Regions from separate parts of the Streptomyces sp. NPDC050806 genome, predicted to be linked through region 1. Evidence: riboswitches for the same ligand, from Rfam matches in the RefSeq annotation. Region 1 holds a riboswitch; each other region holds the start of a gene.
What was found. A riboswitch is a leader RNA that binds a small molecule or an ion and turns the genes downstream of it on or off. The one in region 1 is predicted to bind cobalamin.
Positions count from the first base shown of each region.

Region 2: linked by a shared signal. The riboswitch ahead of ACZ6WH_RS30745 (energy-coupling factor ABC transporter permease) and the one ahead of ACZ6WH_RS09610 (cobalamin biosynthesis protein) in region 1 are both predicted to bind cobalamin.
Region 3: linked by a shared signal. The riboswitch ahead of ACZ6WH_RS17560 (CoA-acylating methylmalonate-semialdehyde dehydrogenase) and the one ahead of ACZ6WH_RS09610 (cobalamin biosynthesis protein) in region 1 are both predicted to bind cobalamin.

Region 1 is NZ_JBVJIF010000003.1:54,973-60,872, forward strand. It holds gene ACZ6WH_RS09595 (lysozyme) at 131-949, shown strand; gene ACZ6WH_RS09600 (inorganic phosphate transporter) at 1,132-2,382, shown strand; gene ACZ6WH_RS09605 (hypothetical protein) at 2,415-2,663, shown strand; cobalamin riboswitch at 2,798-2,996, shown strand; gene ACZ6WH_RS09610 (cobalamin biosynthesis protein) at 3,131-4,099, shown strand; gene ACZ6WH_RS09615 (cobyric acid synthase) at 4,096-5,625, shown strand; gene ACZ6WH_RS09620 (putative cobaltochelatase) at 5,798-5,900, shown strand, end outside.
Region 2 is NZ_JBVJIF010000010.1:295,793-301,692, forward strand. It holds gene ACZ6WH_RS30730 (ATP-binding cassette domain-containing protein) at 77-928, opposite strand; gene cbiQ (cobalt ECF transporter T component CbiQ) at 925-1,674, opposite strand; gene ACZ6WH_RS30740 (energy-coupling factor ABC transporter substrate-binding protein) at 1,681-2,049, opposite strand; gene ACZ6WH_RS30745 (energy-coupling factor ABC transporter permease) at 2,046-2,750, opposite strand; cobalamin riboswitch at 2,781-2,963, opposite strand; gene ACZ6WH_RS30750 (Nramp family divalent metal transporter) at 3,002-4,423, opposite strand; gene ACZ6WH_RS30755 (phosphoglycerate dehydrogenase) at 4,535-5,509, opposite strand; gene ACZ6WH_RS30760 (HpcH/HpaI aldolase family protein) at 5,506-5,900, opposite strand, start outside.
Region 3 is NZ_JBVJIF010000005.1:323,362-329,261, reverse strand. It holds partial or broken gene ACZ6WH_RS17570 (enoyl-CoA hydratase/isomerase family protein) at 1-825, opposite strand, end outside; gene ACZ6WH_RS17565 (acyl-CoA dehydrogenase family protein) at 822-1,970, opposite strand; gene ACZ6WH_RS17560 (CoA-acylating methylmalonate-semialdehyde dehydrogenase) at 1,977-3,500, opposite strand; cobalamin riboswitch at 3,729-3,902, opposite strand; gene ACZ6WH_RS17555 (methylmalonyl-CoA mutase family protein) at 4,076-5,884, shown strand; gene scpA (methylmalonyl-CoA mutase) at 5,884-5,900, shown strand, end outside.

The DNA.
Region 1 (5,900 bases):
CCCCTTCGGTATCCCGCAAAGCGGAGCATTTCGGCTTTGGCCAGTGATTGGCCGGAGCCGATCCGGCATCTCGGGATCTTCCCCTAGCCTCAGGATGTTTTGTCATGCACGTCGCCATCCGGGGGGAATCATGGCTCGTGACCGCAAACCGACTCCTAGTACCCGTACCAGCGACCCGGCACCCGACCCGACACCCGGCGCGCCGCGCCGGCGGCGCCGTCCGGCCTCCGTCGCCACCGCAACGGCCCTCGCGCTGGCCGCGCTGGCCGGCACGGCGCTGACCGGGCTCGCCACCGCGAGCCCCGTTGCGGCGGCCGGCGTGCCGCACGGCCACGACGTCTCCTCGCACCAGAAGAAGGTCAACTGGAACAAGGCCCGCGCGAAGGGCGCGCGCTTCGTCTACGTCAAGGCCAGCGAGTCGACCGACTACACCAATCCCTACTTCGGCCAGCAGTACGACGGCGCCCGCGGGGCCGGCCTGCTGCGCGGCGCGTACCACTTCGCGGTGCCCAACCAGTCCTCCGGCGCGGCCCAGGCGCGGTACTTCCTGCGCAACGGCGGCGGCTGGACGGCGGACGGCTGGACGCTGCCGCCGGCCCTGGACATCGAGCACAACCCGTACAGCAAGAAACACAAGTGCTACGGCGTGAGCAAGAAGAAGATGGTCGCCTGGATCTGGGACTTCAGCGACGAGATCAAACGGCAGACCGGACGCCGGCCGGTGATCTACACGACCACCCGCTGGTGGAACACCTGCACCGGCGGCAGCGGCGCCTTCGCGCAGAGCCACCCGCTGTGGCTGGCATCGTGGCACGGCGAGCCGGGCGCTCTGCCGAAGGGGTGGTCCTTCCTGAGCATCTGGCAGTACTCGAACAAGGGCGCGCTGCCCGGCGATCAGAACGCCTGGAACGGCTCCTACGGACAGCTCCGCAGGTTCGCCGGCGGCTAGACCGGAGCGGTGCCCCAAGCACGTCAAAGGCACCGCGGAATGAACCACAAGTGACGGGTGAGACGCCTCCGCACGAAAACGGCGGGGGCGTCACCACCAGGCCCGTTGTCGTTCATCTTCCGTTCACCCACCCTCCGTACGGTCGCTCGCGTCACTGACCATCGAACTGATTGCCTGGGTGAATGGAACACATCACGCTTCTCATCGGGATCGTGATCGTCACGGCCTTGGTGTTCGACTTCACGAACGGCTTCCACGACACGGCCAACGCCATGGCCACCACCATCTCCACCGGGGCACTGAAGCCCAAGACCGCGGTGGCGATGTCGGCGGTGCTGAATCTCGTCGGCGCATTCCTCTCCGTGGAGGTCGCCAAGACCATTTCCGGCGGCATCATCGACGAAGGCGCCGGCATCAGACCAGAGGTGATCTTCGCCGGCCTCGTCGGTGCCATCGTCTGGAACCTCCTGACCTGGCTCGCCGGTCTCCCCTCCAGCTCCTCGCACGCCCTCTTCGGCGGCCTGATCGGCGCGACCCTGGTGTCCGTCGGCATGAGCGGGGTCAACGGGGACGCCGTCGTCATGAAGGTCCTCATCCCGGCCGTGGCCGCGCCGATCGTCGCGGGCCTCGCCGCGACCTTCGCCACCCGGCTCACCTACCGGCTGGCCCGCAACCGCGCCGAGCAGGACACCGCGAAGGGCTACCGCGCCGGGCAGATCGCCTCGGCCGCCCTGGTCTCCCTCGCCCACGGCACCAACGACGCCCAGAAGACGATGGGCGTCATCACCCTCGCGCTGATCACCGGCGGCGCGCTCGCCCCGCAGGCCGACCCGCCGATGTGGGTCATCGCCTCGGCCGGCCTCGCCATCGCCCTCGGCACGTACCTGGGCGGCTGGCGGATCATCCGCACGATGGGCAAGGGCATCACCGACATCCAGCCGCCGCAGGGCTTCGCCGCCCAGACCGGCGCCGCCGTCACGATCCTGGCCTCCTCGCACCTCGGCTTCGCGCTCTCCACCACCCAGGTCTGCTCGGGCTCGGTCATGGGCTCGGGCCTGGGCAAGAAGGGCGGCGTGGTGCGCTGGTCCACCGCGGGCCGCATGGTGATCGCCTGGGGCCTGACCCTGCCGGCCGCCGGCCTGGTCGCCGCGGGCGCCGCCTTCCTGGCGGGCCAGGGCACCTGGGGCGTCACCACCGTCGCCGTGCTGGGCCTCGCGATCTGCGGTGCCATCTGGGCCGCCTCCCGCCGCAAGCCGGTGGACCACAGCAACGTCAACGACGTGGAGCCCGTCGAGCCGGCCGGTGTCGTCACCACCGCGCTCCAGACCGTCTCCCCGCCGCCCGCGGGCGCGACCACGGCCGGAGCCGGCACCATCGACGGCATCCCGGCGCAGTCCGCCAAGCGCTCCCCCGCCACCACGGCCGTCCGCTGACCGCCGGCCGCTCGCGTTAAGGAACCGACGCCATGAACATCGACTGGGCTGCACTCGGCCAGGTCTTCGGCACCACGCTCGTGGTGACCGTCGGCATGGTGGGCCTGTTCACCCTGGGCATCGTGGGGACGTCCCGCAAGGCCCCGCAGGAGGGCGGGACGGGCGCCACCGCGGTCGCCGCCGGCGGCTCCTCGGCCGTCGCCCGCGCCGGCGGGTACGCCTGCTTCACGCTCTGCCTCGCGGCCGTCGGCTACGGCATCTTCCTGATCGTCGCCGGCTGACCCCCGCACCGCACCCGAAGGCGCCCGGCGCCGCGTACTCCGCGGCCGCCGGGCGCCTTCGCGTGTCCCCGGCCTGTGGTGTCGGCCACACGGACCGGCATACGCCTGCGTCGCAGGTCAAGGGTGAGTTGACGGCTTTCGCGGCACGTGGTGGACTGCCCGGTGCCATTCGGCGACAGATGAGGAAGTCCGGTGAGAATCCGGCGCGGTCCCGCCACTGTCACCGGGGAGCGCTCCTCCAGAAGAAGCCACGGCCCGCCACAGGCACGGGCTGGAAGGCCGGGGGAAGCGTCGATCCGGGAGCCAGGAGACTCTCGTCGCCGGTCACGTCGAGCCAGGGCGCGGACCCTGAGTGAGGACACACGCCATGCCGGGCTCCGAGCCGAGACCCCTGCCCTCCGCCGTACGCCCGGCACGCGACCGCGGCCGGCCGTCCCGCCGAGGCACGACGGCGGGCTGATCCGACGATGCGTGCCGAACACGCCACCTATGCGTGCGGCGCGGCTCTGGGCTTTCTCGGCGACCTGGCCGTGGGCGATCCGCGCCGCGGTCACCCGGTGGCCGCCTTCGGGCGGGCAGCGGCCGCCGTGGAGCGCGGGCTGTGGCGCGACCACCGCGGATACGGCGCGGCGCACACCGCGCTGTGCGCCGGTGGGGCAGCGCTGGGCGCCGCCCTGCTCTCCCGTTCCGTACGCCGCTGCGCCCCCGCCCGCATCGCGCTGACCGCCGCCGCCACCTGGGCCGTGCTGGGCGGTACGACGCTGGGCCGCGAGGCGCGCGCCATCGGCGGCGCGCTGGAAGCCGGCGATCTCGACGTGGCGCGCGAGCGGCTGCCGCACCTGTGCGGCCGCGACCCGCAGGCGCTGGACGGGCCGCAGATGGCCCGCGCCGTCGTGGAGTCCGTCGCCGAGAACACCTCCGACGCGGTCGTGGGCGCGCTGGTCTGGGGCGCCGTCGGCGGTGTGCCGGGCCTGGTCGCCTTCCGCGCGGTGAACACGCTGGACGCGATGGTGGGGCACAAGTCCGACCGCTACCGCCGGTACGGCTGGGCCTCGGCCCGGCTGGACGACGTGGCGGGCTGGCCCGGGGCGCGGCTGACCGCCCTGCTGGCCACCGCCGCCGGGCCCGATCCGCGCGGCGCGTGGCGCAGCCGGCGGGCCGACGGCAAGCGGCACCCGAGCCCCAACGCGGGCCCCGTGGAGGCGTCGTTCGCCGGGGCGCTGGGCGTACGGCTGGGCGGCACGCTGGCGTACGCGGGACGGGTCGAGCACCGCCCGGTGCTCAACGGCGGTGCCCGCGCGGTCGAGGGGGCCGACATCGCGCGTGCGGTGCGCCTGTCGCGCCGGGTGAGCGCGCTGGCGCTGGCGACGACGGTCGGGGCGCGGATCGCCGTGGGCGCGGTGCGCGCGGCGCGAGGGACGAGGAGGCCGCGGTGAGCGGAGCGCGGGAAAGGCCCGGCGGCGGACTGCTGGTCGCGGGGACGACGTCGGACGCGGGCAAGAGCGTGGTGACGGCGGGCATCTGCCGCTGGCTGGCGCGCAAGGGCGTCAAGGTGGCGCCCTTCAAGGCCCAGAACATGTCGCTCAATTCGTATGTGACGCGCGAGGGCGCGGAGATCGGGCGGGCGCAGGCCATGCAGGCCGCGGCGGCCCGGGTCGAGCCGACCGCGCTGATGAACCCGGTGCTGCTCAAGCCCGGCAGCGACCGCAGCAGCCAGGTCGTGCTGCTGGGCAGGCCGGTCGGCGAGCTGAGCGCGCGAGGCTACCACTCCGGGCGCCAGGAGAAGCTGCTCGGCACGGTCACCGACTGCCTGACCGAGCTGCGCCGTACGCACGACGCGGTGATCTGCGAGGGCGCGGGCAGCCCGGCCGAGATCAACCTGCGCCGGACCGACATCGTGAACATGGGGCTCGCGCGCGCCGCGGGCCTCCCCGTGGTCGTCGTCGGCGACATCGACCGCGGCGGGGTCTTCGCGTCCTTCTTCGGTACGACGGCGCTGCTGTCCGAGGCCGACCAGGCGCACCTCGCGGGCTTCCTGGTGAACAAGTTCCGCGGCGACGTGACGCTGCTGGAACCGGGGCTGGACATGCTCAAGAAGCTGAGCGGCCGGCCGACGCTGGGCGTGCTGCCCTTCCGGCACGGGCTCGGCATCGACGAGGAGGACGGCCTGCGGGTGTCGCTCCGCGGCGCGGTGCGCGAGAGCACGGTCGCGGCGCCGCACGGCGACGACATCCTGCGCGTCGCCGTCGCGGCCGTGCCGCTGATGTCCAACTTCACCGACGTGGACGCGCTCGCCGCCGAACCGGGCGTCGTGGTGCGCTTCGTGGACCGCCCCGAGGAGCTGGCCGACGCCGACCTCGTAGTGCTGCCCGGCACCCGCGGGACCGTACGGGCGCTGCAGTGGCTGCGCGAGCGCGGGCTCGCGGACGCGGTCGCGCGCCGGGCCGCCGAGGGCCGCCCGGTGCTGGGCATCTGCGGCGGCTTCCAGATGCTCGCCGAGCACATCGAGGACGAGGTGGAGTCGCGGGCCGGCGCGGTCGACGGGCTCGGACTGCTGCCCGTACGCGTGCGGTTCGCGGCGGAGAAGACCCTGGCCAGGCCCGAGGGCGAGGCGCTGGGCGAGCCGGTGGCGGGGTACGAGATCCACCACGGCGTCGCCGGCGTCCGGGAGGGCGACGAGCCGTTCCTGGACGGCTGCCGCGTCGGCTCCGTATGGGGCACGCACTGGCACGGCTCCCTGGAGAGCGACGGCTTCCGGCGCGCGTTCCTGCGCCGGGTCGCGGCGGACGCGGGGCGCGCGTTCGTGCCCGCGCCGGACACCTGCTTCGACGCGCTGCGCGAGGAACAGCTCGACGCGCTGGGCGACCTGATCGAGGAACACGCCGACACGGAGGCGCTGCTGCGCCTGATCGAGAACGGGGTGCCCCCGGGCCTGCCGTTCGTCCCGCCGGGGGCGCCGTGAGCGCCCCCGGCGAGAACCCCGCGGTGGCGGGGACCACAGCAGGAGCTCGATCACGTGCTCGTGCAGGAGTGGAACATCCCCGCTCAGGCGGGGGACAGGGCTCAACGATCTCCCACAGCGCCCGCAGTTCGGCCAGCAGCAATCGCAAGCCACTCGAAGGAGTGATCAGCACGTGACCACCCCGTACCCGTTCACCGCGATCGTCGGCATGGACGACTTGCGGCTGGCGCTCCTGCTGAACGCCGTCTCACCGGCGGTGGGCGGCGTGCTCGTCC
Region 2 (5,900 bases), on a different contig from region 1:
GTGTCAAGGGGTCTGCGCTTGGCACCGCCTCGGCAGCTCCGTGCCGTCGACGGTGACCGGCAGCGCCCGGCGCTGGTCAGCCATCGGCGGGCACCGCGGGGGTACCCGCAGCCAGCTCCTCCGGGGTGCGGGGGCCCGGCGCCGTGTCCGGCAGCAGCCCGTGCGCGCGGAGCAGGCCGGTCACCGCGACGCCCCACGGCAGCCGCAGCCCGGCGTCGTGGAGGAGGTCCGTGCGCGCCAGCGTCGCGGCGGTCGGGCCGGTGTGCACGCCCTGCGGGGTGAGCAGCGCGGCGTCGTCGGACCAGCGCAGCGCCAGGTCCACGTCGTGGGTCGCCATCACCACCGTGGTGCCGCCCGCGCGGAGCCCGTCGAGGGTGGCGAGCAGCCGTTCCTGGCCGTCCGGGTCGAGCCCGGCGGTCGGCTCGTCGAGGATCAGCACCCTCGGCCGCATGGCGACCGCCCCGGCGATCGCGGTCCGCTTGCGCTGCCCGTACGACAGGAGGTGGGTGGGGCGGTCGGCGAGCGCGGCGATGTCCAGCGCGGCCAGCGCCTCCTCGACGCGGGCCCGCACGTCCGTGTCGGGCAGGCCGAGGTTCAGCGGACCGAAGGACACGTCCTGGGCGACCGAGGCGGCGAACAGCTGGTCGTCCGGGTCCTGCACCACCAGCTGCACGGTGGTCCGCAGCCGGGTCAGCCCCTTGCGGTCGTACCGCACCGGCTCACCGGCGACCGCCAGCCGCCCGGTGCGCGGCGCGAGTCCGCCGCTGAGCAGCCGCATCAGCGTCGTCTTGCCGCTGCCGTTGCGCCCCAGCAGGGCGAGCGCGCGCCCCTCGGGCACATCGAAGTCGAGGTCGCGCAGGACGGCGGGCCCGTCCTCGTACGCGAAGGAGGCGCCCCGCAGCGTGAGCAGGGCGGGGGAGTCGCTCATGACAGCGGCCTTTCCAGAACGAGGGTGAGGACGGCCAGCGCGACCAGCAGCGCCGCGCTCGCCGCCGTGAAGCGCGCGGAGATCCGTGCCTCGGGCACCAGGACGCGCAGCGTGCCGTCGTACCCGCGTCCGGCGAGCCCGGTCTGGAGCCGCGCCGCCCGGTCGAAGGCCCGCACGAAGGCGGTGGCGGCGAGCCCGCCGAGCGAACGCCAGGCGGCCGCCCGCGTGGTGTGCCCCAGCCGCGCGGCCTGCGCCTCGCGGATCCGCCGCACGGAGTCGAGCAGCAGGAAGCTCATGCGGTACGTGACCAGCGCGACGTCCACGACGGGCGCCGGCACCCCGGCCCGCACCAGCCGCGGCAGCAGGTCGGACATCGGGGTGGTGAAGGCGAACAGCAGCACGCCGAGGGAGGCGGCCGAGGTACGCAGCAGCAGCTCGGCGGCCCGGACCGCACCGCCCTCGGCCGGCGACACGAAGCCGTCCGCGCCGCCGACCTGTACGAGCAGGGGCAGCGCGCCGGTGACGCAGAAGCCCAGCGGCACCCGGTACGCGCGCCACAGCCGGCGTCCGGGCACGCCCGCCGGGCCGAGCAGTACCGCGAGCGCGGTCAGCAGGACGAGCGCGGCGCCCGGCCAGGGCGGCAGGGAGATCGCCAGGACGGTGAGCCCCAGTCCGAGCACGGCCTTGTCCACGGGGTGGCGGCGGCGCCAGCGACTGCTGTGCGCCGCCGCGTCGATCGGCAGCACGGGGGCTCAGGCCCCTTCGGCGGCCGATGTCCCGGCACCGTCCGGCGCGGGCCCGTCGTCCTGACGTGCCCGCGCCCGCTCCTCGCCCTGCCGGCGGCCGCGGCGCAGCCCGAAGTAGTACGCGAGCACGCCGGCGCCGAGGGCGGCCTGGAGGGCGAACAGCGCCGACTCGATCTCCCCGGACGGCGGTTCGTAGAGCGGCGAGAACCACGGCTCGTAGTCCGGCTCGATCTTGGTGATCGCGGTCTCCGCCTCGGCGTCGGAGCCGGTGAACGGTTCCTTCTTGTGGTCGCCGAGGCCGAGGGCCAGCGGCAGGACGGCGAGTGCGACCACCGCGAGCAGCAGCAGTGCGTTGATCTTCGTGTGGCGCTTCACCGGGCCGCCTCCGCGGTCGCGTCGGACTGCTTCCGCTCGCCGCTCAGGAGCACGCCCAGCCGGGTCAGTTCGCCCTTGCTGGACTGCACCAGGAGCCGCATCACCAGGACGGTCAGGAGCCCCTCGCTGATGGCGAGCGGGATCTGCGTGACGGCGAAGATGGAGCCGAACTTGCCCAGCGCGCCCAGGAAGCCGCTGCCCGGGTCGGGGAAGGCCAGCGCCAGCTGCACGCTGGTGACGCAGTAGGTGGAGAGGTCGGCGACGAACGCGCCGAAGAACACGGTGACCATCAGCGGCACGCCGTACCGGCGCAGCAGCCGGTAGACGCCGTACCCCGCCCACGGCCCGACGATCGCCATCGAGAAGGCGTTGGCGCCGAGCGTGGTCAGGCCGCCGTGCGCCAGCAGCAGCGCCTGGAAGAGCAGCGTGATGGTGCCGAGCACCGCCATGATCGGCGGGCGGAACAGGATGGCGCCGAGGCCGGTACCGGTGGGATGCGAACAACTTCCGGTCACCGAAGGCAGTTTCAGCGCGGACAGGACGAACGTGAAGGCGCCCGAAGCGCCGAGGAGCAGGGTGCTCTCGGGGTGCTCCCTGACCTCACGGGTGAGTGACCGGACTCCGTGGACGACGAACGGCGCCGACGCGACGCCCCAGGCGACCGCGTGCGCCGGTGGCAGAAAACCCTCGGCAATGTGCATGGCTCAGCAGACCCTCTCCAGCACCTCGTGGATGGTTGACGTGCCGAGGCCGGTCTCCTGGCTGACGGGTACCACCGCCCGTGCTCCGCCTTCCCGGGTCACAAGGACCCAGTGGCTGCCCGCGAGGGCCGGAGCCGGACTTCCCGATCACAGTGGCGAGGGCCGCACCGGCATCACACCGGATTTCCCGTTACCAAGGCGTGGCGACAGTAGTGCCAGGCCGTCGGTGCTGGCAAGCACGGCCGTGCCGCTCACCCGGCCGTGACCACGCCCACCGTCTCCAGGACTCCGTAGACGCCGACGCACAGGATGGCGACGCTGCTGACGACCAGCGCGACGGTCATCCACGGACTTGTACGGAAACGCCGTGGTACGCCGGTGTGGCGGAGCCGCCAGACCGCGACCACCACGGCGAGCAGGAAGATCCCGCCGCCGATGCCGCCGATCTGGACCATCAGGACCGGGGACTGCACCCACAGGAAGAAGCAGGTCCATATCAGCGGCAGGGTCCAGGTGAGGACGCGGATGGTGCGGGTGCGGCTGCGTACGTCGCTCCAGTCGATGACGCCGAGCATCCCGAGGGTGTTGGTCCACAGCCGGGGCACGGAGGCGGTGGAGCCGATGAGGGTGGAGAAGAGCACCGCGACGGCGCCCACGAGGAACAGATACTCGGCCCAGGGGCCCATGGTGTCGGTGTAGATCCGCGAGAGCGTGGTGATCATCGCGTTGCCCTCGGGCACCAGACCCTGCGGGTGCAGCACGGCCGCGCCGATCACGTAGAAGGACAGGGTGCACACCACGCACACCGCCAGCCCGGCCAGCGCGTCCAGCCGCATCACCTTGATCCAGCCCGCGGCCCGCCGGGCCCGCTCCTCGCTGCCGTCGTCGGGGCCTGCCCAGCGCGCGTAGCCCTTCTCCAGGCACCAGTACGTGTACGTCGTCATCTCGTCGGCGCCGACGCCGGTGATGCCGAAGACGGCGAGGGCGATGCCGACCGTGCCCGCCGGGATGTCGAAGCCGAAACCGCTGCCGAGTTCGCCGGCGCCGTAGCCGAACCCGGTCCCGGGCAGGCCCACCGCGAGACTGACGGTGATCAGTGTGAAGACGATGACGGAGGCCACGCAGGCGCGTTCCACCAGGCTGTACTTGCCCGTCTGGAGCAGGAGGACGGCGGCCAGGGTGACGGTCACGGCCCAGAGCGCGAGCGAACCGGCGCTCAGCGGCCCGCCGATCACCGGCCAGAGCACGGAACACGCCGCGGCGGTGCCGCCGATGATGCCCCCGCGTTGGAACATCTTGGCGAAGTCCATACCGATCCAGAGCCAGTTGATCCACCCCAGCCGGCCGATGCGGGGCCCGACCTCGCGGTAACCCTCCAGCGCCGTACGGCCGTTGAGGATGGTCCAGCGGGCCAGCTCCATCTGCACCCAGACCTTGACGCCGGTCGACACGATCACCAGCCACAGCAGCGCGAACCCGGCCTTGGCGCCGAGCGCGGTGGTGGTGATCAGCTCCCCGGAGCCGACCACGGCGGCGGACAGCACGAAGCCGGGGCCGAGGTGGCGCAGCCGGTCCCGGAAGGAGGCGGGCGCCGGCCGGGCGTCCTCGGCGCGCAGGGCGTACGGATCGGCCTGCGCGGGCGCCACTGGCGGGGCGGTCTCGGTGGTCGGCATGGCGGTGTTCCTTTGCTGGATCCGGCGCCGTCGCCGGAGCGGAAGGGAAACAGCGGTGCGGTGGGGGGGCTGCGCGCGAGCCGGTGCACGCGGAGCGCGTACGGGGCCGCCTCAGCCCGCGGGGTGGAGCGGGGCCTGCCCGGCGAGGACGCGGAGGACGTCCTCGGCGACCGTCAGGCCCATGGCGCGGTTGGCCTCCGGAGTGCAGGCGGCCATGTGGGAGGTGAGGGTCACGCGCGGTGCGGTGCGCAGCGGGTGGCCGTCCGGCAGCGGTTCGACGGCGAACGCGTCGAGCGCGGCGGCGGCCAGCTGCCCGGAGTGCAGCGCCGCGGCGAGCGCGGTGTCGTCGACGAGGTCGCCCCGGGCCGCGTTGACCAGCACGGCGCCGGGCTTCATGGCGGCCAGCCGGGCGGCGGTCAGCAGCGGTTCTCCGGCGGGCGGCAGGTGCAGTGTGACGATGTCGGCTCGGCCCAACAGGGCTACGAGCGCGGCCGGTTCGGCGCCCTCGGCGGTCACGGCGTCGCCGGGCACGTACGGGTCGTGGGCGAGGACGCGCATCCCGAAGGCCCGTGCGTAGCCCGCGACCAGCCGGCCGATCCGGCCGAAGCCGACGACGCCGAGGGTCCTGCCGTGCAGCTCGGGACCGAAGTGCTTGGGCCAGCCGCCCGCCACGACCGCGGTGTGCGAGGCGGAGATCCGGCGGGTGGCGTCGAGGATGAGCCCGAAGGTGTACTCGGCGACGGCGCGGGAGTTGGAGCCGGGCGCGCACACCACGGGGATGCCGCGTGCGCGCGCCGCGTCGAGGTCGATGGTGTCGGTGCCCACGCCGTGCTTGGCGATGACCTTCAGCCGCGGCGCGGCGTCCATCACCTCGGCGGTGATCCGGTCCATGCCCGCGATGACGGCGTCGGCGCCGGCGAGCCGGCGAGGCAGCTCGTGCGGGGGCAGCGCGGTGTCCTCGTACGGGCGGAGCGGGCCGGCCCCGCCGTCGGCGAGCAGTTGCCACGGCTCGGCCGCGTGCCGCGCGAAGGTCGGCGTGGTGATGAGCGTGGTGCGGCCCGGCCCGCACGCGTCCGCCGCGGTCACGACCGGGTGCCCCGGGCCGCGTCGAGGTGCGCGGCGGCGATCTGCTGGAGGTGGACCACGTCGGCGCTGACGGTGGCGAAGGTGTAGCCCTCGTCGAGGCGGCGGGCGGCGCTCGCGCCGTCGGCGTTGTGGATGCCGGCGGCGATCCCGGCGGCCTCGGCCGCCTTGCGGATCCGGGCGAGGGCCGCCTCGAAATCCTCGGCCACGTCCGGGTCGGCCGAGGTCTTCCCGCCGATGGCCAGGCGCAGGTCGGAGGGGCCGACGTAGATGCCGTCGAGGCCGGGGGTCGCGCAGATCTCCTCGACGTTGGCGAGCCCGTCGGCGGTCTCGATCATCGCGAGGACGGCGGTCTGCTCGTGGGTGTCGGCCGGGTCCGGGCCGATCCGCAGCT
Region 3 (5,900 bases), on a different contig from region 1:
CGCGAGAGTGACCTTCAGCGCGGTGGGCGACCTGCCGATCAGGGTTTCGGCGGCTTCCTTCGCGGCCGGGTCGCCGTGGTCGAGCAGCCGTCCGACGATCTCCTCGACCGTGTCGGCGGCGTAGCAGGTGTCGATCCACTCCTGCCGCTCGGGCAGGTCCCCCTGCGGCGGGGTCTGTACGTGGCGGCCCAGCGCCTCCCGTACGGGCAGTCGGGACAGGTCGTCGACGAACCGTCCGAGGGCGGCGGACGGTACGTAGTGGTCGGCGAGTCCGCACAGCAGGGCGTCCCCGGCGCCGACCTGCGTGCCCGTCAGGGCGAGGTGGGTGCCCAGTTCGCCGGGGGCCAGGGCGAGCAGGTAGGTGCCGCCGACGTCCGGTACGAAGCCGATGCCGGTCTCGGGCATCGCGATCCGGGACCGTTCGGTGACGAGGCGGACGCTGCCGTGTGCGGAGATGCCGACGCCGCCGCCCATGACGATGCCGTCCATGACGGCGACGTACGGCTTGGGGTAGCGGGCGATGCGGGCGTTGAGGCGGTACTCGTCGCGCCAGAACGCGGCGGAGGCGCTGCCGTCGCCGTGGCGTGCGTCGTCGTGGATCGCACGGATGTCGCCGCCCGCGCACAGGCCCCGCTCCCCCGCGCCGGTGACCACCACCGTCTCGACGGCCGGGTCGTCCTCCCAGGCGGTGAGTGCCCGGTCGATGCGGCGGACCATGGTGTGGGTCAGGGCGTTGAGGGCCTTGGGACGGTTGAGGGTGAGGTGGGCGGCCCGTCCGGCGGTGTGCAGCAGGACGGGTGCTTCGGTGCCGGTCGCGTCGGTCATCCGAACGCCTCCGTCAGGCCGCGGGCCACAATGACGCGCATGATCTCGTTGGTTCCTTCCAGGATCCGGTGGACCCGCAGGTCTCGGACGATCTTCTCAATGCCGTACTCGCTGAGGTATCCGTAACCGCCGTGCAGCTGCAGCGCCCGGTCCGCAACGGAGTAGCCGGTGTCGGTGGCGAACCTCTTCGCCATCGCGCACAGGTACGGGGCCTGTGGGTCACCGCGGTCGAGCGCCTGGGCGGCCTGCTGGACGAGGGCGCGCGCCGCGGTGAGTTCGGTCGCCATGTCGGCGAGGCGGAAGCGCAGCGCCTGAGCGTCGAGGAGCCGCTGCCCGAATGCCTCGCGGTCGGCGAGGTGGGCGAGGGCCGCGTTGAGGGCGCTGCGGGCGCCGCCGAGGGAGCAGGCGGCGATGCCGAGGCGCCCGCCGTTGAGGCCGTTCATGGCGATGCGGAAGCCCTGGCCCTCGCCGCCCAGGAGGCGGTCGGCGGGCAGCCGGACGGCGTCCAGCACGACCTGCCGGGTGGGCTGGGCGTTCCAGCCCATCTTCCGCTCGTTCGGGCCGAAGGAGACGCCGGGGTCGTCCTTGTCGACGACGAACGCGGACACCCCGTCGGCGCCGTCGCCACCGGTGCGGGCCATCACCACGTACAGCTGGGCGGCTCCCGCACCCGAGATGAACTGCTTGACCCCGCTGAGCAGCCAGTGTTCTCCGTCCCGCACGGCCCGGGTGGTGAGGGCCGCGGCGTCCGATCCGGCGCCCGGTTCGGTCAGGCAGTAGCCGGCCAGGTCGTCCATGGCGCACAGCCGGGGAAGCCATCGCTCGCGCTGTGCGGCGTCACCGTAGTGGTCGATCATCCAGGCGACCATGTTGTGGATGGACAGGTAGCCGGCGACGGACGGGCAGCCGGAGGCGAGGGCTTCGAAGACGAGGACGCCGTCGGCACGGCCGAGGCCGGAGCCGCCGGACTGCTCGCGGACGTGGACACCGCCGAGGCCGAGTCCGGCGGCCTTGCGGAGGACGTCGACGGGGAAGTGCTTGTCGCGGTCCCATTCGAGGGCGTGCGGGGCGAGGTGGTCCTGGGTGAAGTCGAGGGTGGTCTCGACGAGGGCCTGTTGGTCCTCGGTGAGCAGAGTGCTGGTCATTGCGGGTCAGCCCATCGTCGGGATCGTGAAGCTGGCGCCTTCGCGGAGGCCGGCGGGCCAGCGCGAGGTGACCGTCTTGGTACGGGTGTAGAAGCGGATGGCGTCGGGGCCGTGCTGGTTGAGGTCGCCGAAGCCGGACCGCTTCCAGCCGCCGAAGGTGTGGTACGCGACGGGCACCGGGATGGGGACGTTGACGCCGACCATGCCGGTGTCGACGCGCCTGGCGAAGTCGCGGGCGGTGTCGCCGTCGCGGGTGAAGACGGCCACGCCGTTGCCGTACTCGTGCTCGCTGGGCAGGCGCAGGGCCTCTTCGTAGTCGGCGGCGCGTACGACGGTCAGGACGGGACCAAAGATCTCCTCCTGGTGGATGCGCATCGCGGGGGTGACCCGGTCGAACAGGGAGGCCCCGGCGAAGAAGCCGTTCTCGTGTCCGGGCAGGGTGAAGTCCCTTCCGTCGACGACCAGTTCGGCGCCTTCCTCGACACCGAGGTCGACGTACGAACGGACCCGGTCGACGGCGTCCCTGCCGACGAGCGGTCCGAAGTCGGAGTCGGGGTCGTCGCTGCGGCCGATGCGGAGCCCGGCGATGCGTTCCCTCAGGCGGGCGACCAACGCGTCGGCGGTCTCCTCCCCCACGGGGACGGCCACGGAGATGGCCATGCAGCGCTCACCGGCGGAGCCGTATCCGGCGCCGATCAGCGCGTCCACGGCCTGGTCGAGGTCGGCGTCCGGCATCACGACCATGTGGTTCTTGGCGCCGCCGAAGCACTGGGCGCGCTTGCCGTGGGCGGCGGCGGTGGCATAGACGTGCGCGGCGACGGGTGTGGAGCCGACGAAGCCGAGGGCGGCGACGCGGGGGTCTTCGAGGAGGGTGTCGACGGCTTCCCGGCCGCCGTTGACGACGTTGAGCACGCCGGGTGGCAGGCCGGCCTCCAGGAAGAGTTCGGCGAGGCGCAGCGGGACGGACGGATCCCGCTCGGAAGGCTTGAGGATGAAGGCGTTGCCGCAGGCCAGGGCCGGTGCGGCCTTCCAGAGCGGAATCATCGCCGGGAAGTTGAACGGGGTGATGCCGGCGACCACCCCGAGGGGTGCGCGCAGCGAGTGGACGTCGATGCCGGTGCCGGCGTTGTCGGTGAACTCGCCCTTCATCAGGTGGGGAATGCCTGCCGCGAACTCCACCACCTCCAGTCCCCGTTGAATGTCACCGTGGGCGTCGGCGACCGTCTTGCCGTGTTCGGAGGACAGCAGCCGGGCCAGCGCGTCCTTCTCCTGCTCGACGAGCTGGAGGAACCGCATGAGGACGCGGGCGCGGCGCTGGGGGTTCCAGCCGCCCCACTCCCGCTGTGCCCGCGCGGCATCGGTGATCGCCGCTTCGGTCTCGGCCCTGCTCGCGAGGGGCACGCGGGCCTGGACCTCGCCGGTGTTGGGGTCGTGCACGTCGCCGTAGGACCCCGAGGTTCCCGGGATGTGCTTGCCGCCGACGTAGTGGGTCAGCTCGCGCACGGAGGCGCGGTCGGTTGCGCGGATCATGGGTGCCTGCTCTCGTCAGGTGATCCGGGATGGCGCGCGGTGCCGTCGCACGCGGACGCGGTGGCGTACGCGGGCGGGGCTGCGCGAGATCGCGTATGGCGGAGGGGCCGTCAGGCCGTGGCGGCCGTGTGCGGTGGGGCTCCTCGGTGAATCACGGTGGGCCGGGTGGGACCGCCGGGATCGTGAACGCGCACCGATGCCATGCGTGTCAGCTCCATCCTCGTGGACAACACGGAACATCCCGCGGCCGGTATCCTGACTCCCGGATCAGCGCGCGCCGCCCGCCTTCCCGACGTCTCTCTCGTCAGTGGCGTGCTGCTCGACGGCGTACTCCCCGGTCACAGTGGCGGGACCGCGCCGGAATCGCACCGGCTTCCCTGCACCGCGGGCCTTGGCGGCGACTATATAGTTGGACGTCCTGGTAATTCCACCCCCGCCGGCCCGTCCGCCGCTTCTCGACGAGGGCCCGGTCCCCTACCCCGGCAGGGCGGCGGTTCATGCCACCCGGCGGAAGAGAACAAGGTCACAGCCCTGCCCTCTGCCGCTCCATTGTTAACGTGGCCTAACATCCGAGCATGACGGTCCTGCCTGACGACGGGCTTTCCCTGGCGGCCGAGTTCCCTGACGCGACACATGAGCAGTGGCAGCACCTGGTAGCGGGTGTGCTGCGCAAGTCGGGCAAGGAAGTCTCTGGCGCCGAGGCGGAGTACGCCCTGTCCACCGCGCTGGAGGACGGGCTTCGCACCCGCCCCCTCTACACCGCGCGCGACCACGCGCCCGACCCCGGCCTGCCCGGCTTCGCACCCTTCGTACGCGGCGGCCGGGCCGAGGGCAACACGGCCGGCGGCTGGGACGTACGCCAGCGCCACACGGCCGCGGAGGGCGAAGCCGTCCTGACCGACCTGGAGAACGGCGTCACCTCCCTGTGGCTGACCGTCGGCGGGTCCGGCATTCCCGTTGCCTCGTTGGGCCGCGTCCTCGACGGCGTGTACCTCGACCTGGCGCCCGTCGTCCTGGACGCGGGCGACGAGGTCGCACCGGCCGCGCGGGAGCTGCTGCGGCTGTACGAGAACCGTGGCGTCGCCGCCGACGCCGCGCGGGGCAACCTGGGCGGTGACCCGCTGGGCCACGAGGCCCGCACCGGACGCTCGTACGACATCGCCCCGGTGACCGAACTGGCCCGATCGTGTGCCGCGCGGTACCCCGGGCTACGGGCGCTGACCGTCGACGCCCTGCCGTACCACGAGGCAGGCGGATCGGCGGCGCAGGAACTGGGCTGCTCCCTGGCGACGGGCGTCGCGTACCTGCGCGAGCTGACCGACGCCGGGCTGAGCACGGAAGAGGCCTGCGCGCAGCTGGAGTTCCGGTACGCCGCGACCGCCGACCAGTTCCTGACCGTCGCCAAGCTGCGCGCGGCGCGCCGGCTGTGGGCCCGGGTGGCCGAGGCCTGCGGGGCGCCGCAGGCGGGCGCGCAGCTCCAGCACGTGGTGACCTCGCCGGTGATGATGACGCGTCGCGACCCGTGGGTGAACATGCTGCGCGCCACGGTCGCCACCCTCGCCGCCGGAGTGGCGGGCGCCGACGCCGTGACCGTACTGCCCTTCGACCACGCGCTCGGGCTGCCGGACGCGTTCGCGCGCCGTATCGCCCGCAACACCTCCACCATCCTCATCGAGGAGTCGCACCTCGCCAGGGTGATCGACCCGGCGGGCGGCTCCTGGTACGTGGAACGGCTCACGGACGAACTCGCGCACGCGGCCTGGGACTTCTTCCAGGAGATCGAGCGGTCCGGCGGGCAGGCGGCGGCGCTGCGCTCCGGCATGGTCGGCGAACGGCTGGCCGAGACCTGGTCGCAGCGCTCCGCCAAGCTCGCCGCGCGACGCGAACCCCTCACCGGAGTCAGCGAGTTCCCGCACCTGGCGGAGAAGCCGGTCGTCCGCGAACCCGCGCCCGAGCCGCCCGCCGGGGGCCTGCCCCGGGTACGGCGGGACGAGGCGTACGAGGCGCTGCGGGCACGCTCCGACGCCCACCTCGCCGCCACCGGCACGCGGCCCCGCGTCTTCCTCGCCGCGCTCGGCCCGGCCGCCGCCCACACCGCCCGGCTGACCTTCGCCGCCAACCTCTTCCAGGCGGGCGGCATCGAGCCCGTCACCGAAGGCACCTTCGAGGAGAGCGGAGCCCGGGAAGTGTGCCTGTGCTCCAGCGACACGCTCTACGAGGAGCAGGCCGAAGCCACCGCACGGACGCTCCGGGAAGCGGGCGCGCACCACGTGTTCCTCGCGGGCCGCCCCGGCACGTACGCGGGTGTCGACACCTACGTGTCCGCCGGCGGCGACGCCGTTGCCGTGCTCTCCGCCACGCTCGACCGCATGGGAGTGTCCTGATGTCCATCCCCGACTT